DNA from 4 places in the Oleiphilus sp. HI0128 genome. Region 1 is predicted to be linked to each of the others. Evidence: predicted binding sites of a transcription regulator. Region 1 holds the regulator's gene; each other region holds the start of a gene.
What was found. Region 1 encodes sigma-54, which starts transcription at its own class of promoters, with help from an activator protein. Its sites were predicted from a motif close to TGGCACNNNNNTTGCTNT; they were not measured.
Positions count from the first base shown of each region.

Region 2: A3763_RS19830 (DUF642 domain-containing protein) is a predicted target of sigma-54. The motif match lies at 1,191-1,208, and genes of this name have one in related genera.
Region 3: nirB (nitrite reductase large subunit NirB) is a predicted target of sigma-54. The motif match lies at 2,009-2,026, and genes of this name have one in related genera.
Region 4: cynS (cyanase) is a predicted target of sigma-54. The motif match lies at 1,416-1,433, and genes of this name have one in related genera.

Region 1 covers NZ_LWGG01000778.1:2,726-5,919, forward strand. Annotated here, with positions in the region: gene lptA (lipopolysaccharide transport periplasmic protein LptA) at 1-75, shown strand, start outside; gene lptB (LPS export ABC transporter ATP-binding protein) at 88-813, shown strand; gene A3763_RS11040 (RNA polymerase factor sigma-54) at 1,124-2,668, shown strand; gene hpf (ribosome hibernation-promoting factor, HPF/YfiA family) at 2,771-3,079, shown strand; gene ptsN (PTS IIA-like nitrogen regulatory protein PtsN) at 3,106-3,194, shown strand, end outside.
Region 2 covers NZ_LWGG01001174.1:2,862-6,055, reverse strand. Annotated here, with positions in the region: gene A3763_RS19835 (hypothetical protein) at 1-1,033, shown strand, start outside; gene A3763_RS19830 (DUF642 domain-containing protein) at 1,243-1,872, shown strand; gene A3763_RS19825 (hypothetical protein) at 1,999-2,718, shown strand; gene A3763_RS27135 (hypothetical protein) at 2,776-3,042, opposite strand; gene A3763_RS27130 (hypothetical protein) at 3,087-3,194, opposite strand, start outside.
Region 3 covers NZ_LWGG01000222.1:20,385-23,578, reverse strand. Annotated here, with positions in the region: gene nirB (nitrite reductase large subunit NirB) at 1-1,906, opposite strand, end outside; gene A3763_RS03030 (bifunctional protein-serine/threonine kinase/phosphatase) at 2,333-3,194, shown strand, end outside.
Region 4 covers NZ_LWGG01001460.1:12,779-15,972, forward strand. Annotated here, with positions in the region: gene A3763_RS24065 (plastocyanin/azurin family copper-binding protein) at 1-142, shown strand, start outside; gene A3763_RS24070 (manganese efflux pump MntP family protein) at 246-782, shown strand; gene cynS (cyanase) at 905-1,345, opposite strand; gene A3763_RS24080 (GlxA family transcriptional regulator) at 1,600-2,565, opposite strand; gene A3763_RS24085 (acyl-CoA dehydrogenase family protein) at 2,699-3,194, shown strand, end outside.

The sequences.
Region 1 (3,194 bases):
TCTCCAGAAAACGAAAACAAACTGCCACTCGAACCTGCTCCAAATGCCGAGTCCGGTGCCGAGCAAAAGCAATAGACCTGAGCAACAATGAAAACTTTAAAAGCAGAAAACCTAGCCAAGGCCTATGATAAACGCCAAATAGTTAAAGATGTTTCCCTGACTATCAACAGCGGTGAAGTGATCGGGCTGCTCGGCCCTAACGGTGCTGGTAAAACCACTTGTTTCTATATGATTGTAGGCCTGGTTAAGCATGATAAAGGCAAGATATCAGTTAATGATACCGACCTATCATCCATGGCTATGCATGATAGGGCACGAAACGGTGTCGGCTACCTGCCCCAGGAAGCTTCAATATTTAGAAAGTTAAGTGTTCGAGACAATATCCTGGCGGTACTAGAGATTAGAAAAGATCTTTCTCGCAGCGAAAGGCGACAAAGAATGGAAGCCTTACTCGAAGAGTTTCACATCACTCACATCAAAGATAGTCTTGGCATGGCCTTGTCAGGCGGTGAACGTAGGCGAGTGGAAATAGCCAGAGCTTTAGCAATGGAGCCTGACTTCATTCTACTCGATGAGCCCTTCGCAGGTGTCGACCCAATATCGGTCAACGACATCAAGTCAATCGTCTCTCACCTTAAAAGTAAAAATATCGGCGTACTCATAACCGATCACAACGTTAGAGAAACGCTGGATATTTGTGAAAAAGCCTATATTGTTGGTGATGGCCATATCATTGCTTCAGGAAGTGCTGAAGACATTCTGAATAATGAAAAGGTCAAACAAGTCTACTTGGGCAATCAATTCAAATTATAAGCCAGTGGCTAGTTCATAGCATTCGATTCGAACAGCATATACAAACAATTAAGCATGACTTTCAGCTTAGAAATGAGTAGCATGCAATTTTCACGTCAACAAGACGATAACTTGATCTAAAACAATTATTTGTAGGCTGGTAACGTAAATATACTTTTATTTGTTTCACACTTTGCTATCTTCGCACTACACTTGTGTAAATGAAGTAAATATAAATACGTTTATTCACAGCGACCATTTCCGCAAAATATAATAAGCGACAATACATGATTCAAAATTTAAGTCTTAAGTTGGTGACATCCTCATGAACATGAAGGTTTCTCTCCAATTAAAGCTCGGTCAACAACTGACAATGACACCTCAATTGCAGCAAGCAATCCGCTTGCTACAATTGTCGACTCTTGACCTTCAAAACGAAATACAAGAAGCATTGGAATCTAATCCTATGCTCGAACTCCAGGACGATAACAACGAGCCTGGAAATACAAGTGATAAACAAGAAAATCAGAATGAAAGTCATCAAAATGATGGCAACGAGTACGCCTCTCAGGACAACCAACAAAGCAGTAGTACAGACACCAGTTCGAGCGAAGCACCTGCTAGCAATGAAGCCGACACGCCTAGTGAAGAGTGGTCAGATACTATACCGGAAGATCTGCCTGTTGATACGGCTTGGGATGACATATATACAAACAATGCGCCCAGTGGTCCCGTTCCCGAAGATGACAACAATGCCTTCGAACAAAGAAACGCTGCTACCGAGTCTCTTGCAGATCATCTAGATTGGCAACTTAACCTTACCCCCATGTCTGATCGCGACCGATACATTGCGATGTCATTAATCGACGCAACAGATACAGACGGCTACCTAACGAATACCGTTGAAGAGATACACGAGGGGCTGCACAACTCAGATGACGAAGACCCGGTTGAATTAGATGAAGTTGAAGCCGTCTTAAAACGCGTGCAGCACTTTGATCCACCTGGGGTATTTGCCAAAGACCTGCCCGACTGTTTGCTGCTACAGTTACGCCAGCTACCAAAAGATACGCCCTGGCTACCACAAGCAAAGCTTGTAATCAGCCACTACCTGAACTTATTAGGATCAAGAGACTACGCTCAACTAATGCGACGCAGCCGCCTTAAAGAGCATGAACTGAAAGAGGTTATCTCTCTAATTCAGTCTTTGAACCCTAAACCAGGTGAATCCATTGCTTCTTCCGAGCCTGAGTACATTGTGCCAGATGTCGTCGTAAAGAAAGAAAAAGGACGCTGGAAAGTTGAGCTCAACCCAGAGATTGCGCCAAAAATAAGGGTCAATGCAAATTATGCTTCGTTTATAAAGAGAGCTGACTCCAGTAACGACAACACCTTTATGAAGGATCAACTTCAAGAAGCAAAGTGGTTTATTAAAAGCCTACAAAGTCGTAACGAGACGCTTCTAAAAGTGGCAAGTAAGATAGTAGCTCACCAACAAGGCTTCCTTGACTATGGTGATGAAGCGATGAAGCCGCTGATTTTACATGATATTGCTGAAGCGGTAGAAATGCATGAGTCCACCATATCTCGTGTGACAACACAAAAGTACATGCATACGCCACGAGGCATATTTGAACTCAAATACTTTTTCTCAAGCCACGTCAGCACAACTACTGGCGGAGAGTGCTCGTCAACAGCGATTCGCGCAATTATTAAGAAGTTAATATCAGCAGAAAACCCTAAAAAACCTCTTAGCGATAGCAAGATTGCCGACTTGTTGAAAGAGCAAGGAATTAACGTCGCCCGCCGCACTATCGCAAAATACCGCGAAGCGATGTCGATCCCCCCATCGAACGAAAGAAAAAGATTGGTTTAATACAATATTTGATAACTTGCTGCCTGCAGCAAGTTGATTTGATAAGCGAAAAGTGAGTCAATATTCAACTCTCGCTAAAAATAACGATGATAGGAGAATACTATGCAATTAAATATCACTGGCCATCATGTAGATTTAACTGATGCACTTAAAGAATATGTGAAAACCAAATTGCAAAAGCTAGAGCGCCATATTGGCGGCATTAGCAACGTACAGGTAACCCTTTCTGTATCGAAACAAGCACATATTGCTGAATCAACGCTACATATCGCTGGTGCAGATATCCACGGCCACGCCGAGAACGACGACATGTATGCCGCTATCGACCAGCTAGTTGATAAGCTAGACCGTCAAATTCTTAAGCACAAGGAAAAGAAAGTTGACCGCGCACACGGCGCAGCAGCACGCTAGTTATTAGCGATCTTTAGAGTCGAAAAATGTCTGAAAATAAAATTACTATCGAGGCCATCTTGTCACCGGAGCTAACCCAACGCGGTTTGCCCGGTGGTAGCAAGAAAAAAGTTCT
Region 2 (3,194 bases), on a different contig from region 1:
AAGTGATGACATATATTGGGGGCGATATACGCCTCACACCTCAGAGCAAGAAGAAGCGCTAAAAGTAGATATCTTCCAGCACGCCAATGGTGACGGCATGAGCATAATGAAGCACATGCTGAACGATCTCGGTTTCACCAGTGTGAAGATCCCTAAGTGTAGAGAAACCGGTGAACCTGACACTCAAGAATTGAAAGCGATCAAAGCAAAAGTTCAACCTTACCCTAAAAGGGTCAAATGGCGTTTTTGGAAAGCGGATAATCAAGTAAGCCAAAATTCGGTAGACACTCTATTTTTTGATCGTTATGAAACCGCAGCTATCGAACAACGAGCAAAATCTCTCGATATCCCTTTAACAACCTTTATACTATGGGCGCTAAACCGCTCGGCTGCCAAGCATTTACTTGCAGATTCAAAAAACTGCAATCAAAGCTATTCGTGGTTTTATCCCGTTAATTTAAGGGGGGCAGCTAATTTTGGAACCGACTCAGACTATGCAAATTTCTCCAGTGGATTTTATATCCCTCTCGAAGCGGATATTTCACCTACCCAGTTAAACGACAGAATTCGCGAGCGGCTAAAGTCACGCGAGCATTGGCTGCACTGGCAACAAGCCAAGATAGCTAAATATCTACCTGGCTTTATGATTAGATTTTTATATCGCTACCTCAGCAATAAATCCTTTTACGCTGGCAATTTCTCCGCAATGGGGAACTGGTTAGATGAAGATACCTCTGCCTTACCGAGCAAACAGGCAGAAGCGGTTTCAGCATTACAAAAAGAACGCTGGTTTTGCTGTGCACCAGGAACAAAGAACTATCCGATATCAAGCTGCGTCATGAAGTGGAATGGTCAGCTCGGTTTAACGCTTAAGCTTCATTCTTCGATCGTAAAGGATGACAAGGTTTCGCTTGAAACGCTTTGTGATTGGGGTAATGAGCTTTTTGAAGATAATCTCTTCGACATCAATAGCGCTGTAGGTCGCAATCAAATTGTTTCTTATAAATACACCGACCATTGCCAAGGTATTTAACATTATAATATCCGTATTACCAATGCGGTTTGTAAGACGAAGTCATTAGATTCACTAGTTCACAAAATCTTGAAGCTGGCTAAATTTACGTCAGCTTATTTTACACATCGATCAATCAATACTAGAAAACATCAATAAAAACAAAAAGATAAACTTCTGGCGCATCTATTGCTTTCCTATAGTTATTATTCATTAAATTAGGCTGTATTATGAAAAATTTAACAAAGTTGTTCGGTTCAATCTGTTTAACTACTGCTGTATCTATGAGTGCTCAAGCTAATCTTATAGAAAATGGCAGCTTCGAAGATATTGGTAACGAAGCAGCACTTGGCGGGTATGGAAGCGCAGCTACGTGGCAGATTTATTCTAGCATTCCAAATTGGGACGCCAGCCAGAATGTTGAAATATGGTCTAACAATTTTATCGTACCTGCCGATGATGGAATTAGAGTATTAGAACTTAATGCGCACCCTGGAGACGCTAATGGTCAGTTCTCTATCTTCCAAGACTTCGCGACGACAGCAGGTCAGGCCTACGAGTTAAGTTTTGCTGGTCGCCGCCGCCAAGCTAACTCTGATGAAGCTTTCTCAGTCAGTGTTGGTGACCTTTCAGATTCTGTTTATAACCAATCATGGGGTAACTGGAATCAGTATACTTATCAATTCACAGCTACTAGCTCGCTTTCTACCTTAACATTCACATCCTTAGATGGCGGAAGAGATACAACAGGTAATATTTTTGACGACGTTAAAGTTACTGCAGTTTCAGAACCTGGCACCATTGCTTTGTTTGCATTAGGTTTGGCAGGACTAGTTGCCACACGTAAAAAAATGAAATAACAATACCTTTGTAGTTTCTAAAAAGCCGCACTTAAATGCGGCTTTTTTTTAATTCCGTTCTTTATTTCTTTGAAAATATCCAAGTCGCTTCTAAGCTTAGTTTAAACACTAACTTAACTGACGACTATGACAAAACCCATCGCATTTCTAATCCACTTTCTTATTAGTCTCGCTATCGTATCGATAGTTTACTTTTTTATCAGATTCCAAATTTATCCTGACTTCTACTTCAAAATACAGGGTATATCAGAAATCATTCTAATCCTGTTTGCTGTAGACGTGATACTAGGGCCACTACTTACTTTTGTCGTATATAAAAAAGGTAAGAAGAGTCTAAAGTTTGACCTGTCAGTGATTGCATTATTCCAAATAGCAGCGCTTGTATATGGGTTTCAGACCATCTACAAGGAAAGGCCTTTATCAGCATTACTTGTCAATAACTCATTTGAGATCCAAACCGCATCGAATTACGATATGACAGCTGTTGACCCTAATATTATCGATACTAGCTTGGCTTCAGCACCAAAGTTCCACGTTTTAACCGGTACAACCGAAGTTAGAATAGCGATCACTGTTCATGCATTTACCGGTGAAGGGGATACAGATTATCTACAGAACATGGATTATTATCATGAGCTAGGCGAGCAAAAAGAACGCATCAAGCAAGCAGCTCTTGAAGAAGTCTACCTTAAGAAGATTTATAAGGATCAAGAGTTTGATACAGGCAAATACTTCTATATCCGCATAATTGGGAAATCAGGCTTTGGTTTGGCAAAGCTCGACAAGAATACCTATGAAGTCCTTGAAATTTTTGCTTTGACAGATTTCGACATGAACACTTTGTGAACTGCAAATAATGCATTAAGGCGATAATCTAAGCTTTTATCACCTTAATGCGCAGCCCTAAGACTTTGCGCTGATGTGTTCAGCATCATCCTTGGAAAACGGATTAGTAATAGTCGAGCTAGAACCTTGAAGTACCGCCTCGGGGTGCCTTATTTCCATAATGCACTTTATGCGTTGTTCATCCTTCGTGTTAACATCCACTAAGATCAAGTGCTGACCTTCAATAATTTGTTCGTGAAACTTCTGGATCTTGTAGTGTTCAGTATTGAGCCCACCAACACCGCCAAACCACGCACCAAAGAACATGCTAAAGATCGCGATCACTAGCCATGCATTGAAGCTAAACTCCTCGATATAAGTAAAGGGGACTAAAAAAACAGCCCAATCATCCCACCGGACAATAAGCCTCGCTCTACAAAGCGCACGAAGTCGGTACGCTGAAGTGCACTCGCAGAGTGGAGATGATGACTATATAG
Region 3 (3,194 bases), on a different contig from region 1:
TACGTAAGGACTTACCGTAGGCGTGACCCGTTTCAAGGCCTGCTGCAATTAGTTCACCCCAAATAGTGGGTAGGTCATTAAGTTTAGCGCCAAATAAGTCTATACGCTGCCCGCCCGTAATCTTTGTATAAAGTTTGTACTTTTGGCCTACTTGACCGATAGCGATCAGTTGCTCAGGCGTAATCTCACCACCTGGTACACGTGGGACAACTGAATAGGTGCCATCTTTTTGCATGTTTGCAAGAAAGGTATCGTTGGTATCCTGCAGGCCTGTATGTTGCTCTTCTAGAATGTAATCATTCCAGCTAGCTGCAAGCATATTTGCTACCGCAGGCTTACAAATATCACAACCAAGGCCGGTACCGTGTTTTTCTACCAGTTCGCCAAATGACATGATACTACCGACACGAATTAAGTGATATAGCTCTTCACGCGTATGAGGGAAGTGTTCACAAATGCTTTTATCAACCGTAACGCCGCGCGCTTCAAGCTCAGTATCAACAACATCCTTAAGAAGTGCTGCGCAACCGCCACAACCGCTAGCTGCTTTGGTTTCACCTTTTACATCACCTACGCTGCAACAACCGGAATCAAGAGCGTTAATAATGTCGCCTTTACTAACGTTTAGGCATGAACAGATTGTTGCTTCCATTGGTAGTGCTGAAGCACCTAGCGCAGGACCACCCCCTTCAACATTCGGTAGAATCATTCCTTCAGGGTTTTCGGGAAGCTCGATACCGTTCAGGTAGTATTGAAGAAGTGTGTCGTAATCTGAACAGTCGCCAACTAGTACTGCACCTAACAGTGTATTGCCGTCTTCAGATACGATGATTCGCTTATAGATCTCTGAGTTTTCGTTACTGTAGACGTAAGCGATTGAGCCGGGCGTTTTACCATGGGCATCGCCAATTGAGCCGACGTCAACACCCAGAAGCTTCAGCTTCGTGCTCATGTCTGAGCCAGTAAACGAAGGTTTTTCGTCGTCGTCGGAGAATTGCTGAACAGCAACTTCTGCCATTCTATAACCGGGCGCAACCAGTCCGTAGATCATGTTGCCATATAGAGCACATTCACCTATAGCAAAAATGTCCGAGTCAGAGGTTCGGCAGTGGTAATCGACAACGATACCGCCACGCTCACCAACTTCTAACCCGGTTTTACGTGCTAACTGATCATAGGGGCGAATGCCTGCAGAAAATACGATCATGTCAGTATCAAGATGCGTGTCATCTGCGAAGTTCATTCGCAGTTTTGTGTTATCACCTTTGTTATCGATAAGCGTAGTCGCTTTTTGGGTATGTACTTGAACACCAAGCGCTTCGATCTTACGGCGAAGCATCTTGCTGCCGCCATCATCTAGCTGAACACCCATTAAGCCGGGAGCAAACTCAACAACGTGAGTTTCAAGCCCTAGATTTTGAAGTGCGTTTGCACACTCAAGACCAAGCAGACCACCACCTACAACTACACCAATTTTTGAGGTCTGGGCATGTGATTTAATTTCACCCAAGTCATCAATTGTTCTGTAGGTTAGGCATTCTTTGCTTTCAGAACCTTTGATAGGTGGTACAAAAGGATAAGAACCAGTTGCCAATACTAGCTTGTCATAATCGAAGCGTCGCCCGCTTTCAGTGATAACAATTTTGTTTTTACGGTCTATATCTGTAACGGCATCACCAAAAATCGCATCAACACCATTATCTTTGTAGAATTCGCGGGTTGTTAGTGCTAGATCTTTTGGCTCTTTGCCAGAGAACACTTCAGAGAGATGTACCCGATCGTAGGCTGGTCGCGTTTCGGCGCCTAGTACTGTAATGTGTGCTCCAATTTCGGATGCAATCATTTGGTCAACGAAGTGATGACCCACCATGCCGTTACCGACTACAACAACTCTACTATTCTTCATTCTATGGCCTCGTATGTCTGAGAATCTGCGCATACGCTGTGCTTATTTACTAGTGAAAAGCTTTAGCGTTACTCAATGCTTGTTTACGCAATTATCTGTAATTAAGCATGAGCTATGCCAAGTATCGAAATAATTTCATAGGGTATTGAAATAAAAAGGAAAAAAATTCTTAAGTTCGTGTTTTATAGCCAGGTTTTGAGCGTTTGAGAAAAAACGCGTGCTTTAAAGTGGTGCAGCTAAAAAATGCTGTTTTCCGCCTTGGTTGATAATGGTGCATGACTATGCGCTGAGTTCAATCCTAAGGCAGTATATTGCGTTCGTTTTTACATATGCCGTTGAAAATTAAGATTTTAATCTAAAGGGGGTGTTATTTTGCTACTTATTGACGCAATAATACCCATAATAAATAAGTGAGTGAAATATCAGATGCATCTAGAAAGCGGGCTTCGTACAAGTGCAGGGCAAATATCAGTAAAGGGCTTAAAGCACCAAAATGAAGATTCTGTCGGAATATACGTCCCGAAAGAGCCTCTATTAACTGTAAAGGGAATGGTTGCTATTGTTGCAGATGGAGTCAGTAGTGCAGAGGCGGGCAAGGAGGCAAGCGAAACCTGCGTTAAGAACTTTATCTCCGACTTCTTCAGTACACCTGACTCCTGGACAGTTAAAAACTCAGCTCAAAAAGTATTAACGGCTTTGAATCGTTGGTTATATGGGCAGGGGGTTGGTTATCTTCAGGCTGAGCATGGCTATATCAGTACAATGTCGACCTTGGTTATCAAGTCGCGTGTCGCGCATATATTTCATATCGGCGATAGCCGAGTGTACCGCCTTCGGGGAAATAACTTTGAGCAGCTCACGCATGACCATTCCGCCAGAGTAAGTAAGGATTCCACTTATCTTACTCGTGCAATGGGAATGGATTTAATGCTTGATGTCGACTATTACTCGGAGGATGTCGAATCTGGTGATATCTTTTTTCTGAGTACCGACGGTATTCATGATTTTATCAACGATAAACGTATAAAAGAAGTCATTGCTAAGGCGGTTGATTGCAAGTCGGATGAATTTACCGGGCTTTGTGAGAGTTTGGTTGATATTGCACTCGAAAACGGCTCCGATGATAACTTGAGTTGCCAGATTGTCAGAGTCGATGCTTTGCCTTGTCCAAATGCCGAAGATGCCTACGTAAAGCTTTCAGACTTACCCTTCCCACCAGAGCTTTCCCCTGGAATGTCTATTGACGGCTACCATGTGATAAAAGAGCTACATGCCAGTAATCGATCAC
Region 4 (3,194 bases), on a different contig from region 1:
TGGTAATGCCATTACTGTCGCACCTGGAAAAACCGAAACGCTCATCTGGACATTCGAAGAAGCTTGGGAAGTAGAGGCTGCCTGCAATATTCCGGGTCATTACCAAGCGGGAATGCACAGCCCGGTAAAGTTTCGACCATAGAAACAAGAAATATAAATCCCGTTGAGAAATCCATTTAACACACTAACATCTAGGTTTTGTATACTTCTCAACCCAAATATAGTTGAACTAAGGGTTCGTTTTGTTGGCATTGTTACTTCTGGCAATCGCGTTAAGTATGGATGCGTTTGCTGTGTCTATTGGTTTAGGTTCAAAAAAAACGGTCGGCACACTAAAGCTTGCCACAATGTGCGCTATTTACTTCGGCCTTTTTCAGGGCCTTATGCCCCTTATTGGTTTTATAGGAGGTAAAGGTGTTCTCGTTTTTGCTGAAACCTATGCTCCCTGGGTATCGTTTATATTGCTTTTGATTATTGGTATTAAGATGATCTATGAAGCGCTTATTACTGGTGAAGAGAATGTCCCTTCTCATATAAGTCATCGTGCTATGTTCATTCTAGGTATTGCCACCAGTATCGACGCAATGGCGGCGGGCTTTTCCTTGACTTTGCTGAACGTTAACGGATTTCTAGCCTGTGCTTTCATAGCTATAACCACTGCACTATTTAGCTTTGCCGGAGTCTACCTTGGCGAGAAAACAGGCACTTGGCTCGAAAGTCGAGCTGAAGTGTTAGGTGGGACGATTTTGATATTGATCGGGTTAAAGGTCCTCTTAGGCTAAGACGGTCCAGCCTACTGTCATTCATAGAGAACTAAAAATTGTTTAAATAGGGTTCGAGAAATTATTAAGTAAAAACAATAAATAAAAGTGAGTACGAAGCTCTGGCCTCGTACTCGATTAAGCTACCAGGCTTTGTAGGGTAAGAACTTACCATTCATGGTTAAGACGACGCGATCACCTTTCGGGTTCTCTTCTTTTTCAACATCCATACTGAAGTCAATTGCGCTCATGATGCCGTCGCCAAACTTTTCTTGTATTACTTCTTTTAGCGTATCGCCGTAGACACCGACAATTTCATATAGCCGATAAATTAAAGGGTCTTGAGGAATGGATTGATCCCAGGTTTTAGTCGGGTATTCCATCAATGCAGGCTTTGCTTCGTCCGGTAAATCAAGTAAGGCACAAACCTTATCTGCAACGTCCTCGGGCATACTATTCATGCCCAGACAAGCTGAGGTGAGCCATACTGAGCCCATGCCGACTTCTTCTGCCATACCTTCCCAGGTAAGTTCTTTAGATTTTTTAGCTAATACAATTGCTTCGATCACTTCTTCTTTCTTCATCACAATCACCTTTATTTACTGTGTTGGTCAGCGTCAGGTTTGAGCTGAGGAATAAATTTCATAAAGGGCTTTTGCAAGCGCTATGCCATTGGAAATTGTTATTATTATTCAATAGATTAGCTAAAACCTATGCGTGTGATCTATCAGTGAGGGCCTTATTAGTGTGCACTGAAAGGCTTGTTTCGAAGAGAGAGCCCTGTCCTAAGGCACTGCTGAATCAAGGGACTTGTCTAGCTGATTGTAGTGAGCAAAATTTATCGTAGCTTCTTACGCCAAGCGGCGGGGCTTAGGCCATATTTTCGCTGAAATAAACGATTGAAGTGGCCAGGGTCTTGATAACCAACCTTCCATGATATTTCTGCGACACTTTGATCACTATGTTTGAGGTGCTCTTTTCCCTGCTCAATTTTTAAGTGTTGAATATAGCTAAGAGGTGATTCGCCCGTTGCTTCTTTAAAGCGACGTTTAAAGGTGCGTACACTCATATTTGCTTTTGTGGCAAGTTGCTCGATAGAAAGGGGCTCAATGAAGTGGATTTCAAGCCACTGCTGGATAGAGAGAATAGCGTCGTCTTGATGGTAGGTTTGTTTACCAATGGAGGCAAATTCGCCGGAGTAGGCTCGTCTGAAATCGACCAAAAAAGTACTTTCTACGGCTTCGCCAACCTCAGTGCAGGATAAGCGTGAAAGCAGATAGATCATGATCTCCATGGCTGCATTCATTCCTGCAGAGCAATACAGTTCCCCGGTAGCGGTAATAAAACGATCGGGGCGAAGATCGATTTTGGGGTACTTCTGTGCGAATTCTTCTTGCTTATGCCAATGCGTGGTACAGATTCGCTCATCCAAGAGCCCGGCCTCTGCCAGAAAGTAGGAACCGGTTGTCGCAGCCATAATCGGGATACCTTGCTCGTGCCACTCCCTAAGCTTTGGGTATAAGGGGCGCTGATCGATTAGCAGCGCTTCCATGTCACCCCAGATTCCATGAAGAATGACCAGGTCTGTATGTTTGATATCGCCTAGTGCCTGATCAGGTGTAATGCTTAAGCCGCTGAATGATGAAATAGCTTTGCCATCTAAGGTAACTAGCGAGATAGATATAGCCTCGCCCAAAAGCTTTTTTTGTAGCATGGAGGCAAAGGCAAATACATCATGACTAAGACCTAAACTTAAGCCCATTGCATTCTCGCAGGCATAAAGCGTGACATGTTTTAGCATCATAATCTCCGGAATATATTGGGGTATTATTTACCTTTATGGCCCGTTTGGCCATTTATATGACCTGAGTCACGCTGTTTCTTTTTGTCTTCGATTCTTAAGATTGCGTTAGTTAGATCTTATATTGGAGATGAGCATGAAATTCACGTCTGAACATGAAGCCTTACGCAAAACAGTGCGAGCCTTTGTTGATCAGGAAATGGACCCTTTTGTTGATGAGTGGGAGCAGGCAGGCAAAGCGCCTTTACATTCACTATTCAAGAAAATGGGTGACCTGGGCTTGTTGGGTATACATAAACCCGAAGCGAATGGTGGTGCAGGTTTAGATTATAGTTATAACCTGGTGTTTGCTGAGGAAATTGGCCGAGCCTATGGTGGTTCCTTGCCCATGGCGATTGGTGTGCAAACAGACATGGCCACGCCTGCTTTGGCTCGTTTTGGTAGTGATGAGTTAAAACGTGATTTTTTGGCGCCAGCCATCGCTGGAGATATGGTTGCTTGTATCGGGGTTAGTGAAGCTGGGGCAGGTTCAGATGTTGCAGGTTTAAAAACGACCGCTAAAAGTGACGGTGATGACTACCTTATCAATGGCAGTAAGATGTGGATCACGAATGCGACGCAAGGTGATTGGA